Regions from separate parts of the Mesorhizobium sp. M0715 genome, predicted to be linked through region 2. Evidence: riboswitches for the same ligand, from Rfam matches in the RefSeq annotation. Region 2 holds a riboswitch; the other holds the start of a gene.

Region 1 (7,560 bases), on a different contig from region 2:
CAGGGCGAGAGCCGTCAGCTTCAGCCATGGACCAAGCTCAGTGGTGCCCTGTTTGGACGAAGCACCGGCGAACACGGCGGCGATCGCCACATAGGCCTTTGGATTGGCGACCGCGAGAAGGAATCCAGCTAGCCATGTTGGACACGAAGCCTCGGCGCCGCGTGCTGCCATGGGCGGCGCCGTGGCGATCTTGAAGGCGAGATAGAGGATGTAGGCCGCGGAGGCGAAAGCCAGCAACGGCGCCAGCCTCGGCATCGCGGTGAGCACCATGACGCCGGTCGCGACAACCAAAAGCACGGCGATCGTGCCCAGTATGATTCCCCAAGCATAACCCAGCGAGCGGCGCAAACCGAAGGCAGCGCCGACGGCGGTAACGCTTATCGTCGCCGGTCCCGGGCTGCCCATGATCACCAGGGCGGCAAACATCAGCGCAAGAAGTTGTCCCCAAAAATCCGGCTGCGAAAGAAGCGGCTCAGCCATTTTCTCCTCTGTCCTGCCTTGCGCGAAGAGACGGTATGACAGGACCAGAGGGGCGTCTTGGACGTTCGTGCGAGGCGTCGCGACTGAGCTTCAGCCGCTCGCCTTGTCGAGTTCGGTCATGTCGGCGGCGGTCAGTTTCAGCGACGCCGCCCTGATCAGGCTGTCCATCTGTTCAGGCTTGGTGGCGCTGGCGATCGGCGCGGTGACGCCCGGCCGAGCGATAACCCAGGCAAGCGCCACTTCCGCCTGCTTGGCCGAATGCCTTGATGAAACCGCGTCGAGTGCCGCAAGGATGCGCATGCCGCGCGCATTGAGATAGTCCTTCACCCCGCCGCCACGCGGGCTTTGACCGAGATCGGCCTCGCTGCGGTATTTGCCGCTGAGGAAACCCTTGGCCAGGCTGAAATAGGTGATGACGCCGATGTCCTCGGCCACGCATAGATCGCGCAACGGCCCGTCGAAGGACGAGCGATCGTAAAGATTGTATTCCGGCTGCAGCACCTCGTAGCGCGGCAGGCTGCGCAAGCTCGCCACATCGAGTGCGGCACGCAACTGGCCGGCGTCGAGATTCGAACAGCCGGCATAGCGGATTTTGCCCTTGGCGAGCAGCTTCTCGTAGGCGCCAAGCGTTTCTTCATAGGGCGTTGCAGGGTCCGGCCAATGCGACAGATAGAGATCGATAAACTCGGTCTGCAGCCGCTTCAGCGATGCATCGACGGCCTTTTCGATGTATGCGGCGGACAGGTCCTTGTGCCCCTGCCCCATATCCGAACCGACCTTGGTGATCACCACGACTTTGTCGCGAATTCCACGGTCTTTCATCCATTTGCCGATGATGTTTTCCGATTCACCGCCTTTGTGGCCGGGAACCCAGCGCGAATAGGCATCCGCCGTATCGATGGCGTTGAGGCCGGCGCCGACGAAGCGGTCGAGCAGGTCGAACGAGGTTTTCTCGTCGGCGGTCCAGCCGAAGACGTTGCCGCCCAGAACCAGCGGCGCGATGGACAGGTCGGTGCGACCGAGACGACGTTTCTGCAAGGCGGATCTCCGGGATGATTGGGGCGGGCAAATGGCGCCCGCGGGCTGAGGGTCGGAGCCTAACCTAGGTCTTGCCTGAACGAGGTCAAAGGCCTGGCCGCCTTTTTCCGCAGAGCCAGCTTCACAAAGGCGCGACCTGCCTGGCGACATCCTCCAGCCAGTGGTCGCTTATGCCCAACGCCTCGAGATGCTCAAGCGTGCTCAGCACATAGTCCTCGTTGTTGCCGGATTGGCCGACCGAGCCGCGCACCACGGCCGCCGCATCCGCCGCGTCGAGCGCTCCGGCATATTGCTCGTGGTGGCGGTCGACAATGTAGACCACCGCGTCGACCGTACCGCCCCCGTCGAGGCGAACCTTGAGCATGCGCTCCAGATAGACATTGGTGACCAGTTCGCGCTCGCGAAGATAGGCCATGACCTCGTCGCGCAAGTCGCCGGGGACGCGGAATGCGAGGCCGACGCAGGACCCGCCGCGGTCGAGGCCGAGCACCAGCCCCGGCCGCTCGCGCGTGCCGCGATGCACGAAGGAATAGACGCAGAGCGAGCGCCGGTAGCCATGCAGGCGGGCACGCTGTGTTTCGACATGCGCGAATCCCGGCCGCCAGATCAGCGAGCCATAGCCAAACACCCAAAAATCGCCCATATCGCCGCGCCTGATTGCAAAAGATGCCAACACCGAACCGGACCGGTGTTTTTTCCGCCCGTCCCGTCTAACTATTCGTCTGTCTACCTGGCGGAATCGCCTACCCGTCCGCAACACCCATGCGTTAACGAGAGCCAAAGCATGACGTCAAGTGACGAACGCCAGCCGAACAAACGTCGCCGTGTGGTCTGGCTTGCAGCATTCATCGTCGTGCTGTTCGCCCTCTACAGCGGCGGCTGGTTCTATCTGGCTGACCGCGTCAGGAGCGAAGCCGACAAGGCGGTTGCCACGCTCAACAAGAATGGCGTCGAGGCCGGCTGCGGCAATCTCCAGGTCAGCGGCTATCCCTTGAGCTTTACCGTCTCCTGCGACAACCTCGCCTATGAGGACGATGCCAAGAACATTGCGGCTTCAGCCGGCAGTTTCAACGCAGCCGCCCAGATCATCCAGCCTCTGTCGCCGGTTGCCAATCTGCGCGGCCCGCTCAGGACCTCCGTTCCGGACATGGTGCCGCTGTGGATAGACTGGGACAATCTGCAGGCCAATTTCAAATTGTGGTGGCCGCTGCCGCAGCGGATTTCGCTGGAGGCAGAGGGCCTTTCCGGCCAGACCGACCCGGCCGACGACACCGATCCGGTGCAACTGTTCAGCGCCGGCAAGGCATCGGGTCAGTTGCAGCCCAACGGTGAGGATATCGACTATCTCGGCAGTTTCGGCGATCTCGAGATCGACCCCGACGCAATTGGCGGGCGCGTGCTTCCGGCGCTCGATGCCAGTGGCGACGTCACGCTGAAGAACGGTGTCGCGTTGATCGGCACGCAGGTGAAGAGCCTTCGTGGCCAGGCGATCGAAATCCGCAACCTCGACCTGTCGTCGGGGACGGCGCGCATCACCGTTTCGGGACCGCTCTCGGTCGATGCCGAGGGCCTGATCAACGCCGATCTGATGATCAGGCTGAAGGACCCGAAGGCGGTGGCGGCCATTCTCGGCGCCGCCATACCCGAGCAGAAAAGCCAGATCGAGCAGGGCTTTGCTGCCCTGGCGGTGCTCGGCAACGAACCGTCGATGCCGCTGAAGGTGGTCAGGGGCAAGGCCTCGCTCGGCTTCATTCCGCTGGGCAAGATCAAGCCGGTGGAATAGCGCTGCGATGGCAAGACCCGTGAAGCTGCTGAGCGTTGGCGCTTTGACGCTGGACACCATCCTGCGCGTCGAGACGCTGCCCGTGCATCAAGGCAAGTTCATTGCCTCCGACGGCGTCCAGATCGCCTCGGGCATGGCCACGAGTGCTGCCTGCGCCGCGCATCGCCTGGGGGCCGAGGTATCGCTGTGGGCGAGCGCGGGTGACGATGCCGTCGCCGACCAGCTCATCGCCGGCATCAAGGCCGAAGGCGTCGATTGCACCTTTGTGCGCCGCGTCAGAGGCGCCCGCTCGGCGCTGGCCTCGATCCTGGTCGACGCGTATGGCGAGCGCATCATCGTGCCGTTCTATGACGGGCTTGCCCAGGCCGATCCCGAAGCCTTGCCGGTCGCCGACCTCACGGCATTCGACGCCGTACTGGTCGATGTCCGCTGGCCAGGTGCGGCAGCCCTTGCCCTGAGAGCGGCGCGCGCCCTCGGCCGGCCGGCAATCCTCGATGCCGATACCGCACCGTTGCAGATCCTGGAACAGCTGTTGCCGCTCGCCACGCACATCGTCGCTTCGGAAACGGCGGCGCGCATTGTCTGCGGCCAGGCGCTCGATCCGGAAACGGCTTGCGCCGATCTCGCCAGCCGCACCGACGCTTTTGTCGCAGTGACAGGCGGCGCGGCGGGCAGTTGGTGGCACGACCGTCGCGCAGGCTGCGTGCGCCATGTCGCGGCACCGAAGATCAAGGCGATCGACACATTGGCCGCCGGCGATGTCTTTCACGGCGCCTTCGCCGTCGGGCTGGCGGAAGCCATGCCGGTCGAGCAGGCTTTGCGCTTTGCCAGTGCGGCCGCCGCGCTCAAATGCCTGCGCTTCGGCGGCAGGCTTGGTGCGCCGAACCGGGCCGAGACGCTGGCCATGGTTGCGCAGACCTGGCCAGCCTGAAACTGACTTAGCCCTTCGCGGGATGCTCGACGGCCTGGCGACCGAAATCGGGCACGTCGATGTCCTGGCCGGCCTCGATGATCGAGCGGCGCACAGCGCGGGTGCGGGTGAACAGGTCGAAGAGTTTTTCGCCGTCCCCCCAGCGGATCGCGCGTTGCAGGGACGCCAGATCTTCCGAGAACCGCGCCAGCATTTCGAGGATGGCGTCCTTGTTGTGCAGGCACACATCCCGCCACATGGTCGGATCGGAAGCGGCAAGACGCGTGAAGTCGCGGAAGCCGGAAGCCGAATATTTGATCACTTCGGACTTGGTCACCGACTGCAGATCGTCGGCGGTGCCGACGATGTTGTAGGCGATGATGTGCGGCAGGTGCGAGACGATGGCCAGCGTCATGTCGTGATGCTGCGGGTCCATGGTATCGATGTTGGCGCCGCAGCGGCGCCAGAACTCCGACAGCCGCTCCAGCGCGTCCGCGTCGGTATCGGGCAGCGGCGTGAAGATGCACCAGCGATTGTCGAACAGGTCGGCGAAGCCGGCGTCGGGGCCGGATTTTTCCGTGCCCGCCAGCGGGTGGCCGGGAATGAAATGGACGCCTTCAGGGACATAAGGCTGCATCTGCGCGATGACAGACGCCTTGGTCGAGCCGACATCGGTGAGGATCGCGCCCTTCTTCAGCGCCGGCGCGATTTCCTCGGCCACCGCGCCGGATGAGCCGACCGGCACCGAAATGACGACTAGGTCGGCATCGCGGACCGCCTCTTTCGCATCGGTGGTATAGCTATCGCCGAGCCCGAGTTCCTCGGCTCGCGCCAGCGTCGCCGCACTGCGCGTTGATATGGCCACGTGACGGGCCAGCCCCTCGCGGCGGATGACGCGGGCCAGCGACGAGCCGATCAGGCCGATGCCGACCAGCGCGATCTTTTCAAACATCGGTGATGTCATGGCGTTCTAGCTTTTCAGAAATGTCGTGAGAGCGGCGACAACGCCGCGATTGGCTTCTTCGGTGCCGACGGTCATGCGCAACGCGTTGGGAAAGCCATAGCCCGAAACGCGCCGCAATATATAGCCGCGCGCCGTCAGATAGTCGTCCGCCGCCGCCGCCGAATGCTTCTGATCGTCAGGAAAATGAACGAGGACGAAATTGCCGACGCTCGGCGTTACCCGCAGCCCGAGCTTTGTGAATTCCTCGCTCAGCCAGGCCAGCCAGGTCTCGTTGTGCGCCACGCTGCGCTCGACATGGGCGCGGTCGCGGATGGCTGCGATACCGGCCTCGATCGCCGTCGCATTGACGTTGAAGGGACCCCGCACGCGGTTGATGGCGTCGACGATATGCATCGGCGCATACATCCAGCCGATCCGCGCTCCGCCGAGGCCGATCTTGGAGAAGGTACGGGTCATCACCACGTTCTGGGCAGCACCGACCAGCTCGATGCCGGCCTCATAGTCGTTGCGGCGGACATATTCGGCATAGGCCGCGTCTAGCACCAGAAGCACGTGCCTGGGCAGGCCGCCATGCAGGCGGCGCACCTCCTGGAAAGGCACATAGGTGCCGGTCGGATTGTTGGGATTGGCCAGGAACACGATCTTGGTGCGCGGCGTGACGGCTGCGAGGATGGCGTCGATATCGGCGCGCTCGTCTCTTTCCTTGATCGTCACCGGAACGGCACCTGCCGACTGGATGTAGATCTTGTAGACCATGAAGGCGTGTTCGGTGATGACAGCCTCGTCGCCGGGCGCCAGATAAGTCTGCGCCAGCAGGCCGAGGATCTCGTCGGAGCCGTTGGAGCAAATGATGTTCTGCGGGTTGAGACCATGCACCTCGGCGATCGCTTCGCGCAGCCGCCTGGCGGTGCCATCTGGATAGACGTCGAGCTTTCCGGCAATCTCGCGCGCGGCTTCGATCGCTTTCGGCGAGGGCCCTAGCGGATTCTCGTTCGAGGACAGCTTGTGAACCTTGGCGACGCCCGCGGGCGCCGTGCTCTTGCCCGGCACATAGGCGTCTATGTCCATGATGCCCGCGCGCGGGGTTGGACGTGCCTGGTCCGGTGTCTGGCTCATGTCGCAAAATCCGTCGAGAACGCTTCCTGAGGGAAGCCGCAGCGGAAATACAAGCCGTGGCCTGCAATGTCGAGAGGCGACAGCCACCGCCCAAGGCTGGTCGTTGACGCCGGCGCGCCACAGCCCTAGAAGGGGTGCGAACTTCCGTGGTGATTTGGCCGGTCGGCTTGCAGCCACGTTAAACAACTTGCTAAAGGGCCGTTTGCATCCTGTAACCGGCTTTGCGACCGCAATGCCGGTTTTTTGTTGTCCGCGCCGGCCGGACACCCGGATCGGCATCGACTTTCGACAAGCGCGATGCGTGGGCTCAAAGTGTGAGATGGATGTCATGGCCGTTCTGCGTGCCCGCAAAACCAACAACGAGGTCGACCAACCGTCGAGCCCGGTTTTGCGTTTTGGATCCGACAAGCCGCTCAAGCTGGACGCCGGCACGCTGCTGTCACCGTTCCAGATCGCCTACCAGACCTACGGCACGCTGAACGATGCCCGCTCCAACGCCATCCTCGTCTGCCATGCACTGACCGGAGACCAGCACGTCGCCAGCACCAATCCGGTGACCGGCAAGCCTGGCTGGTGGGAAGTGCTGATCGGCCCCGGCAAGATCATCGACACCAATCGCTTCTTCGTCATCTGCTCCAACGTCATCGGCGGTTGCCTTGGGTCCACCGGTCCGGCCTCGACCAATCCCGCCACCGGCAAGCCCTATGGGCTCGACCTGCCCATCATCACCATTCGCGACATGGTGCGGGCGCAGCAGATGCTGATCGACCATTTCGGCATCGAAAAGCTGTTCTGCGTGCTCGGCGGCTCTATGGGCGGCATGCAGGTGCTGGAATGGGCATCGAGCTATCCGGAGCGGGTCTTCTCGGCGCTGCCGATCGCCACCGGCGCGCGCCATTCCTCGCAGAACATCGCCTTTCATGAGGTTGGCCGCCAGGCTGTCATGGCCGATCCGGACTGGCATGGCGGCAAATATTTCGAGCACGGCAAACGCCCGGAAAAAGGCCTGGCGGTGGCGCGCATGGCCGCCCACATCACTTACCTGTCGGAAGCCGCCCTGCACCGCAAGTTCGGCCGCAATCTGCAGGATCGCGAGGCGCTGACCTTCGGCTTCGACGCCGACTTCCAGATCGAAAGCTATCTGCGCCACCAGGGCATGACCTTCGTCGATCGCTTCGACGCCAATTCCTACCTCTACATGACGCGGTCGATGGACTATTTCGACCTTGCCGCCGACCATGGCGGCCGGTTGGCCGATGCCTTCGCCGG
Region 2 (7,560 bases):
CTCACCGAGCAGGCAGCCAAGCTGTGGCATGTCTCCAACCTCTACGAGATCCCCGGGCAGAGCCGGCTTGGCGAGCGGCTGGCCGACGCCACCTTCGCCGACAAGGTGTTCTTCACCAATTCCGGCGCCGAGGCGCTGGAATGCGCGATCAAGACGGCGCGCCGCTGCCAGTTCGTCAACGGACACCCCGAGCGCTTCCGCGTCATCACCTTCGAAGGTGCCTTCCATGGCCGCACGCTGGCGACCATCGCGGCCGGCGGCCAGTACAAATATCTCGAGGGCTTCGGCCCCAAGGTCGAAGGTTTCGATCAGGTCAGTTTCGACGACATCGACGCCGCCGAAAAGGCGATCACGCCGGAGACGGCCGCCATCCTGATCGAGCCGGTGCAGGGCGAGGGCGGTATCCGCCCGGTGCCGACGCAGTCCCTGAAGCGGCTCAGGCAATTGTGCGAGCAGCACGGCCTGCTGTTGATCTACGACGAGGTCCAGTGCGGCATCGGCCGCACCGGCAAGCTGTTCGCGCATGAATGGTCAGGTGTAACGCCGGACATCATGGCGATCGCCAAGGGTATTGGCGGCGGCTTCCCGATGGGCGCCTGCCTTGCCACGGATGAAGCGGCCGTCGGCATGACCGCTGGCGTGCATGGCACCACGTTCGGCGGCAACCCGCTTGCCATGGCAGTCGGTAACGCCGTGCTCGATGTCGTGCTGGAAGACGGCTTCCTCGAAGACGTCCAGCGCAAGGCGCTGCTGATGAAGCAGGGGCTGGCGTCGGTCGCCGACGAGTTTCCCGAAATCATCGAGGACATCAGGGGTGCCGGGCTGATGCTCGGGCTCAAATGCGCCATGCCCAACACCAAGGTGAACATGGCCTTGCGCGACCAGCACCTGCTGGCGGTTCCGGCCGGCGACAACGTCATTCGCCTGTTGCCGCCGCTCACCGTCACCGACGCCGAGATCCATGACGCGCTCAACCGCATCCGCGCCGGCGCCAAGGGCCTGTCGGAGGCGATCGCCTCCGCCGCCGCGAAGTAATCCGGAAACATTCCTGATGTCAGTTCGCCATTTCACCGATCTTTCCGCCGTTTCCGAAGGCGATCTGCGCTTGATGCTGGACGATGCGGTGGTGCGAAAGGCCCGCCTCAAGGCCGGCGAGCGCACCAAACCGCTCGAAGGCAAGGTGCTGGCGATGATCTTCGACAAGCCGTCGACGCGCACGCGCGTCTCCTTCGACGTCGGCATGCGGCAGCTCGGCGGCGAGACCATCATGCTGACCGGCACCGAAATGCAGCTCGGCCGCTCCGAGACCATTGCCGACACGGCCAAGGTGCTGTCGCGCTATGTCGATGCGATCATGATCCGCACCACCTCGCATGAGCGGCTGCTGGAACTGACCGAGAACGCCACCGTGCCGGTGATCAACGGACTGACCGATGACACCCATCCCTGCCAGCTGATGGCTGATATCATGACCTTCGAGGAGCATCGCGGTCCGGTCGCCGGCAAGACCATCGCCTGGACCGGCGACGGCAACAATGTGCTGCATTCGCTGATCGAGGCGTCGGCCCGGTTCCGCTTCAACCTCAACGTCGCCGTGCCCGAGGGCAGTGAGCCGGCGCAGAAGCATATCGACTGGTCGCAGGCGCATGGCGGCAAGCTGCACTTCACCCGCTCGCCCGAGGAAGCCGTCGATCAGGCCGACTGCATCGTCACCGATTGCTGGGTGTCGATGGGCCAGGAGCATCGCGCCCGCGGCCACAATGTGTTCTCGCCCTACCAGGTCAACGCCAAGCTGATGGCCAGGGCCAAACCGGACGCGCTGTTCATGCACTGCCTGCCGGCGCATCGTGGCGAGGAGGTGACCGACGAGGTCATCGACGGACCGCATTCGGTGGTCTTCGACGAGGCCGAGAACCGGCTCCATGCCCAGAAGGCCGTGCTCGCCTGGTGCCTCGGCGCTTGATCTCCGGAGGTGTGATGCCTATCTGCGGGCCATCACGCAAAAACAGCGCGTTTCGACGCATGCGCCCCGGAGGGCGGCATGGCCGCGCCCCGGAGCTTTGTCATGTTGGAAACCTATCAAGTGACTGAACATCACCCCAAACTCGGCGAATTCGGCTATGCCGGCGACGATCACGTCGTGCCGTTCGAGGTCGGCCCTCTCGATGTGCGGGGCCGCACGGTCCAACTCGGGCCGATGCTGGACGCCATCCTCAGCCGCCACGATTATCCCGAGCCGGTCGCCCGCCTGCTGGCGGAGGCCTGTGTGCTGACCGTGCTGCTCGGCACTTCGCTGAAGTTCGAGGGCAAATTCATCCTGCAGACCCGCACCGACGGGCCTGTCGACATGCTGGTCGCGGATTTTTCCACGCCCTCGGCATTGCGCGCCTATGCGCGTTTCGATGCCGACCGGCTGGAAGCGCTGGTCGCGGCCGGCGAAACCTCCCAGCAGACGCTGCTCGGCAGCGGCGTGCTGGCGCTGACCATCGACCAGGGCGCTCACACGCAGCGCTATCAGGGCATCGTCCAGCTCGACGGCGAGACGCTGGAGGATGCTGCGCGCACCTATTTTCGTCAGTCGGAGCAGATCCCGACGGATCTCAGGCTGTCGGTGGCCAAGCTTTTGACGCCCGGTCCCGGCGGCGCCCGCGAGCAGTGGCGCGCCGGTGGTATCCTGGCGCAGTTCCTGCCGCAGTCGCCCGAGCGCATGCGCGTCCCGGACCTGCCGGGTGGCGATGGCGATCCGCGCGAGGAGATCCACGATCGGGCCGACAATTCCTGGCAGGAGTTGCTGGCGCTGCTCGGTACGATCGAGCCGACCGAACTGATCGACCCGACGATCGGCGCCGAGCGGCTGCTCTACAGGCTGTTCCACGAGCATGGCGTGCGCGTCTTCGGCGGCGTTCCGGTCGCCGACCAGTGCTCGTGCTCCAAGGACAAGATCCGCGGCATCCTCGAGGGTTTTTCCGCGCAGGAGATCAAGGACAGTACAGAGGACGGCGGCATCCACGTCGCCTGCGAATTCTGCTCGAAGCAATATGACTTCGATCCGGCGGAATTTGCGGCCCAGTAGAGAAAAAACCACGCCTCACCGGCCGCGGAGCGGCCGGTGAGGCGAAATCAATTCACCGTCCGCCGCGTCCCTGGCAGGTCCAGCGAAAACGCCGGAATGGCGATGTCGAACGTCTCGCCCCGCTTGTTGCGCATCGTGTAGTGCCCGACCATGATGCCGGATGGTGTCGAGAGCGGGCAACCGGACGTGTATTGGTAGCTGTCGCCGGGATTGAGTTCGGGCTGGTCGCCGACCACGCCGGGGCCGCGCACTTCCTCGACCCGGCCGGTGCCGTCGGTGATGTGCCAATAGCGCGACAGAAGCTGCACGAAATCGTCCGACTGATTGTCGATCATTATCTGATAGCCCCAGACATAGCGGTTCTCCGAGGGATCCGAACGGTCCTCCAGATAGAACGGCCTGACCTGCACTTCGATGTTGCGCGTGACGGCGCTATACATAAGCGGCTCCAAAACAATCTAGAGCATGATCCTGAAAAGTGGGAACCGGTTTTCAGAAAAGATCATGCTCAAAGAAACAGAGATAGAGCCCCATCCCGGTTCAATCGGGATGGAACAGGCTCTAAGTCGAACTTTCGGCGCTCCACGCGGGCTGGTCAACGGTGCGCGTCCTGTCATTGCGGACGGAACCGCAGGTGGCGGCAAAGAATGTCATTTAAGTGACACATGACAATGATGGTGTGCGCCGACCAGTGCCGCGCGACTCGGGCGCTCTGTCGAATTGTTGAATCGGTCGTCATGCCAGCCAGATTGTTCTGGCGGACCGGTTTTCCTGGAGTGACCGGATCTCGATGGAACTCACTCTCATAGCCGCCACGCTTTCAACTGCCCTCATTCTCTCAAATCTCGCCAGCATCGTGCTCGCCGCTTCGCGTCTGAAACGGCGCCGCGCCATTGCCGCGCCGGCCGGCAAGCGACGGCCGGTGTCGATCGTCGTGCCGTCGCGCGGCGTCGAGCCGTTCACGCAGGAGACGCTGGAGCGCGCCTTCTCGCTCGACTGGCCGCGCTACGAGTTGATTTTCTGCGTCGCCCATGCCGACGATCCGGTGGTCAAATTGATAAACAGGACGATCGTCCGGTTTTCGAAAGTGCCGGCCCGGCTGCTTGTCGGCGACGACCGCATCAGCGCCAATCCGAAACTCAACAATTGCGTCAAGGGCTGGGAGGCGGCGCGGCACGACTGGGTCGTCCTGGCCGATTCCAACGTGCTGATGCCGAGGGACTACATCCAGCATCTGATGGCTGCCTGGCGGCCCGGCACCGGCCTTGTCTGCTCGACGCCGATCGGCTCGCGGCCGGCCGGCTTCTGGGCCGAGGTCGAATGCGCTTTCCTCAACACGCTGCAGGCGCGCTGGCAATATGCCGGCGATGCGCTCGGCCTTGGCTTTGCCCAGGGCAAGAGCATGCTCTGGAACAAGCCGATGCTCGACGCCAATGGCGGCATCCGCGGGCTGGCCGCCGAGATCGCGGAGGATGCCGCCGCGACCAAGCTGGTGAACGGTCTCGGCCTGCGCGTCAATCTCGTCGCCGCCCCCTTCGAGCAGCCGCTTGGCCGGCGCTCTTTTGACGAGATCTGGTCGCGTCAGGCCCGTTGGGCGCGCCTGCGCCGCGTCACTTTCCCGCTGTTCTTCGCACCCGAAATCCTGACCGGCGCCGTGGTGCCTCTGGTGCTTGCGCTGATTGCCGCGGCCAGTGCCGGCTTCAGCCTCTGGGCAACCGCCCTTGCAGTGCTGGTAGCCTTCTACCTTCCCGAGTGCGCGCTGGCCTGGTCCAAGGGCTGGTACCTGTCGCCACGCATGGTGGCCGCGATCATGATGCGCGACCTGATCCTGCCAGCGCTGTGGGCGCGCGGCTGGCTTGGCGGCGCCGTCGACTGGCGCGGCAACGCGATGACCATCGGCACCAAGACGGCCGAACTGGAGGAGACGCCGTCCGGCGCCTGAAGGTCCTACCTGGCCTTCAGCGCCTGCGCGATGTCCTCAAGCAGATCGTCGGTGTCTTCCAGCCCGACCGACAGCCGGAGCGTGCCCGGCCCGATGCCGAGCTCGGCGCGCGCCTCGTCGCTCAGATTCTTGTGCGTCGTCGTCGCCGGGTGGGTGATCAGGCTCTTGGCATCGCCGAGATTGTTGGAGATCAAGACGATGTCGAGCGCGTTCTGCAAGGCGAAGGCCGCCTGCTTGCCGCCCTTGACGTCCAGGCAGATCAGCGTCGAGCCGCCCGACATCTGCTTCTTGACGATATCGGCCTGCGGGTGGTCGGCGCGGCCGGGATAGATGACGCGGGCGATTTCCGGCCGTTCGGCCAGGAAATCCGCGATCCTGCCCGCGCTTTCCGTCTGCTGGCGCACGCGCAGCGGCAGTGTTTCCAGGCCTTTCAGCAGCGTCCAGGCGTTGAAGGGCGACAGGCTTGGGCCGGTATGGCGGAAATAATCGTGCAGGTTCTCGTCGATCCACTTCTTGTCCGACAGGATCACGCCGCCGAGACAGCGCCCCTGGCCGTCTATGTGCTTGGTCGCCGAATAGACGACGATATGGGCGCCGAGCTGCAAGGGCTTCTGCTGCAGGGGCGTGGCGAAGACATTGTCGACGATCAGCCTTGCGCCGATCGAATTGGCAAGCGAAGCGACAGCGGCGATATCGACCACTTCCAGCGTCGGATTGGTCGGGCTTTCCAGGAAGAACAGCTTGGTGTTCGGCTTGATCGCCTTTTCCCAATTGGCGATGTCGGTGCCGTCGACCAGCGTCGCCTCGATGCCGTATCTCGGCGCCAGCGTCTCGACCACCCAGCGGCAGGAGCCGAACAGCGCACGCGCCGCCACGATATGGTCGCCGGCCTTGGCGCTGCACAGAAGGGCGGCCGTCACCGCGGCCATGCCGGACGCGGTGGCGCGGGCGTCTTCGGCGCCTTCGAGCGCGCACATGCGTTTTTCGAACATGTCGACGGTCGGATTGGCGTAGCGCGAATAGATGAAGCCCGGTTCCTCACCCTTGAAACGGGCCTCGGCGGCCTGCGCCGTTTCGTAGACATAGCCCTGGGTGAGGTAGATCGCTTCCGACGTTTCGCCGAAACCGGAACGCAGTGTTCCGCTGTGCACGAGTGCCGTCTGAGGCTTCCAGTTGTGCTTCTTGGTGCTCATCGCTCTTCTTCCAGACACAAAAAAACCGGCCGCGAAAGTCGCAACCGGTCCATACGGCCTTGCGGCCCGACGGTCCTTTAGCGACTTGTTTAACGTGGCTGCAAGCCGACCGGCCAAATCACCACGGGATAACGACCCTTTAGACCCGCACCGCGCTTGCGTCAATTGCCGGCTTCATTAAGAGGTTTGTACCAAGCAGGTTCCGCAAAAGTGTTCCACGGTTTTGCGACAAGAACCTGCGACAAGAAAAACGTCTGACCTAGGAGTGGAGCCTTGCGGCAGACAGGCATTCTTCCCGATCAGGACATTTCAGCGCTGTTCCAGTCCGGCGCGCTGAAGTCGGCGCGTGCGCTCGACGCCGACCAGATCCAGCCGGCCAGCCTCGATCTCAGGCTCGGCGACAAGGCCTGGCGGGTGCGCGCCTCCTTTCTGCCCGGCCCCAACCACAAGGTTTCGGAAAAGCTCGACCGGCTGCAACTGCACGAGATCAATCTTGCCGAGGGCGCGGTGCTGGAGACCGGCTGCGTCTACATCGTGCCCTTGCTTGAAAGCCTGGCGCTGCCGGCGGACATTTCGGCCTCGGCCAATCCGAAGAGTTCGACCGGACGGCTCGACATCTTCACCCGCGTCATGACCGATCGCGGCCACGAGTTCGACAAGATCGCCGCCGGCTATCATGGCCCGCTCTTTCTGGAAGTCAGCCCGCGCACCTTCCCGATCGTCGTGCGCACCGGCTCGCGCCTGTCGCAAATCCGCTTCCGCACCGGCAATGCGCTGCTCTCGGAAGCCGAGCTGCACGACCTGCATCGCGCGCAGACGCTGGTCGCCACCGAGCCGCCGAATATTTCCGGCGGCGGCATCGCGCTGTCGATTGACCTCAACGGCGACCAAAACGGTCTGGTCGGCTATCGCGGCAAGCATCACACCGGCCTCGTCGATGTCGACAAGCGCGCGGCCCAGGAAGTCGTCGACTTCTGGGAGCCGATCCACAAGAGCGGCGCCGGCGAACTGGTGCTCGATCCCGACGAGTTCTACATCCTCGTCAGCCAGGAGGCGGTGCACGTACCGCCGCTCTACGCCGCCGAGATGACGCCCTTCGATCCGCTGGTCGGCGAGTTCCGCGTCCACTATGCCGGCTTCTTCGATCCGGGCTTTGGCCATTCCGCGTCTGGCGGCACGGGCAGCCGGGCGGTGCTGGAAGTGCGCAGCCACGAAGTGCCGTTCATTCTCGACCATGGTCAGATCGTCGGCCGGCTGGTCTACGAGCACATGCTGAAGCGGCCGCAGGCGCTCTACGGCACCGATCTCGGCTCCAACTATCAGGCGCAGGGCCTGAAGCTGTCCAAGCATTT

Evidence for each region. A riboswitch is a leader RNA that binds a small molecule or an ion and turns the genes downstream of it on or off. The one in region 2 is predicted to bind S-adenosylmethionine.
Region 1: linked by a shared signal. The riboswitch ahead of metX (homoserine O-acetyltransferase MetX) and the one ahead of NKI21_RS20625 (O-succinylhomoserine sulfhydrylase) in region 2 are both predicted to bind S-adenosylmethionine.

Annotation. Positions count from the first base shown of each region.
Region 1 covers NZ_JAMYPL010000021.1:90,313-97,872, forward strand. Annotated here, with positions in the region: gene NKI21_RS23210 (LysE family translocator) at 1-480, opposite strand, end outside; gene NKI21_RS23215 (aldo/keto reductase) at 571-1,518, opposite strand; gene NKI21_RS23220 (gamma-glutamylcyclotransferase) at 1,640-2,161, opposite strand; gene NKI21_RS23225 (DUF2125 domain-containing protein) at 2,303-3,301, shown strand; gene NKI21_RS23230 (sugar kinase) at 3,309-4,232, shown strand; gene NKI21_RS23235 (prephenate/arogenate dehydrogenase family protein) at 4,240-5,175, opposite strand; gene hisC (histidinol-phosphate transaminase) at 5,182-6,291, opposite strand; SAM riboswitch at 6,428-6,505, shown strand; gene metX (homoserine O-acetyltransferase MetX) at 6,620-7,560, shown strand, end outside.
Region 2 covers NZ_JAMYPL010000018.1:5,651-13,210, forward strand. Annotated here, with positions in the region: gene NKI21_RS20600 (aspartate aminotransferase family protein) at 1-1,035, shown strand, start outside; gene argF (ornithine carbamoyltransferase) at 1,052-1,963, shown strand; gene NKI21_RS20610 (Hsp33 family molecular chaperone) at 2,042-3,073, shown strand; gene apaG (Co2+/Mg2+ efflux facilitator ApaG/CorD) at 3,121-3,513, opposite strand; gene NKI21_RS20620 (ceramide glucosyltransferase) at 3,864-5,015, shown strand; gene NKI21_RS20625 (O-succinylhomoserine sulfhydrylase) at 5,021-6,208, opposite strand; SAM riboswitch at 6,266-6,343, opposite strand; gene NKI21_RS20630 (2'-deoxycytidine 5'-triphosphate deaminase) at 6,482-7,560, shown strand, end outside.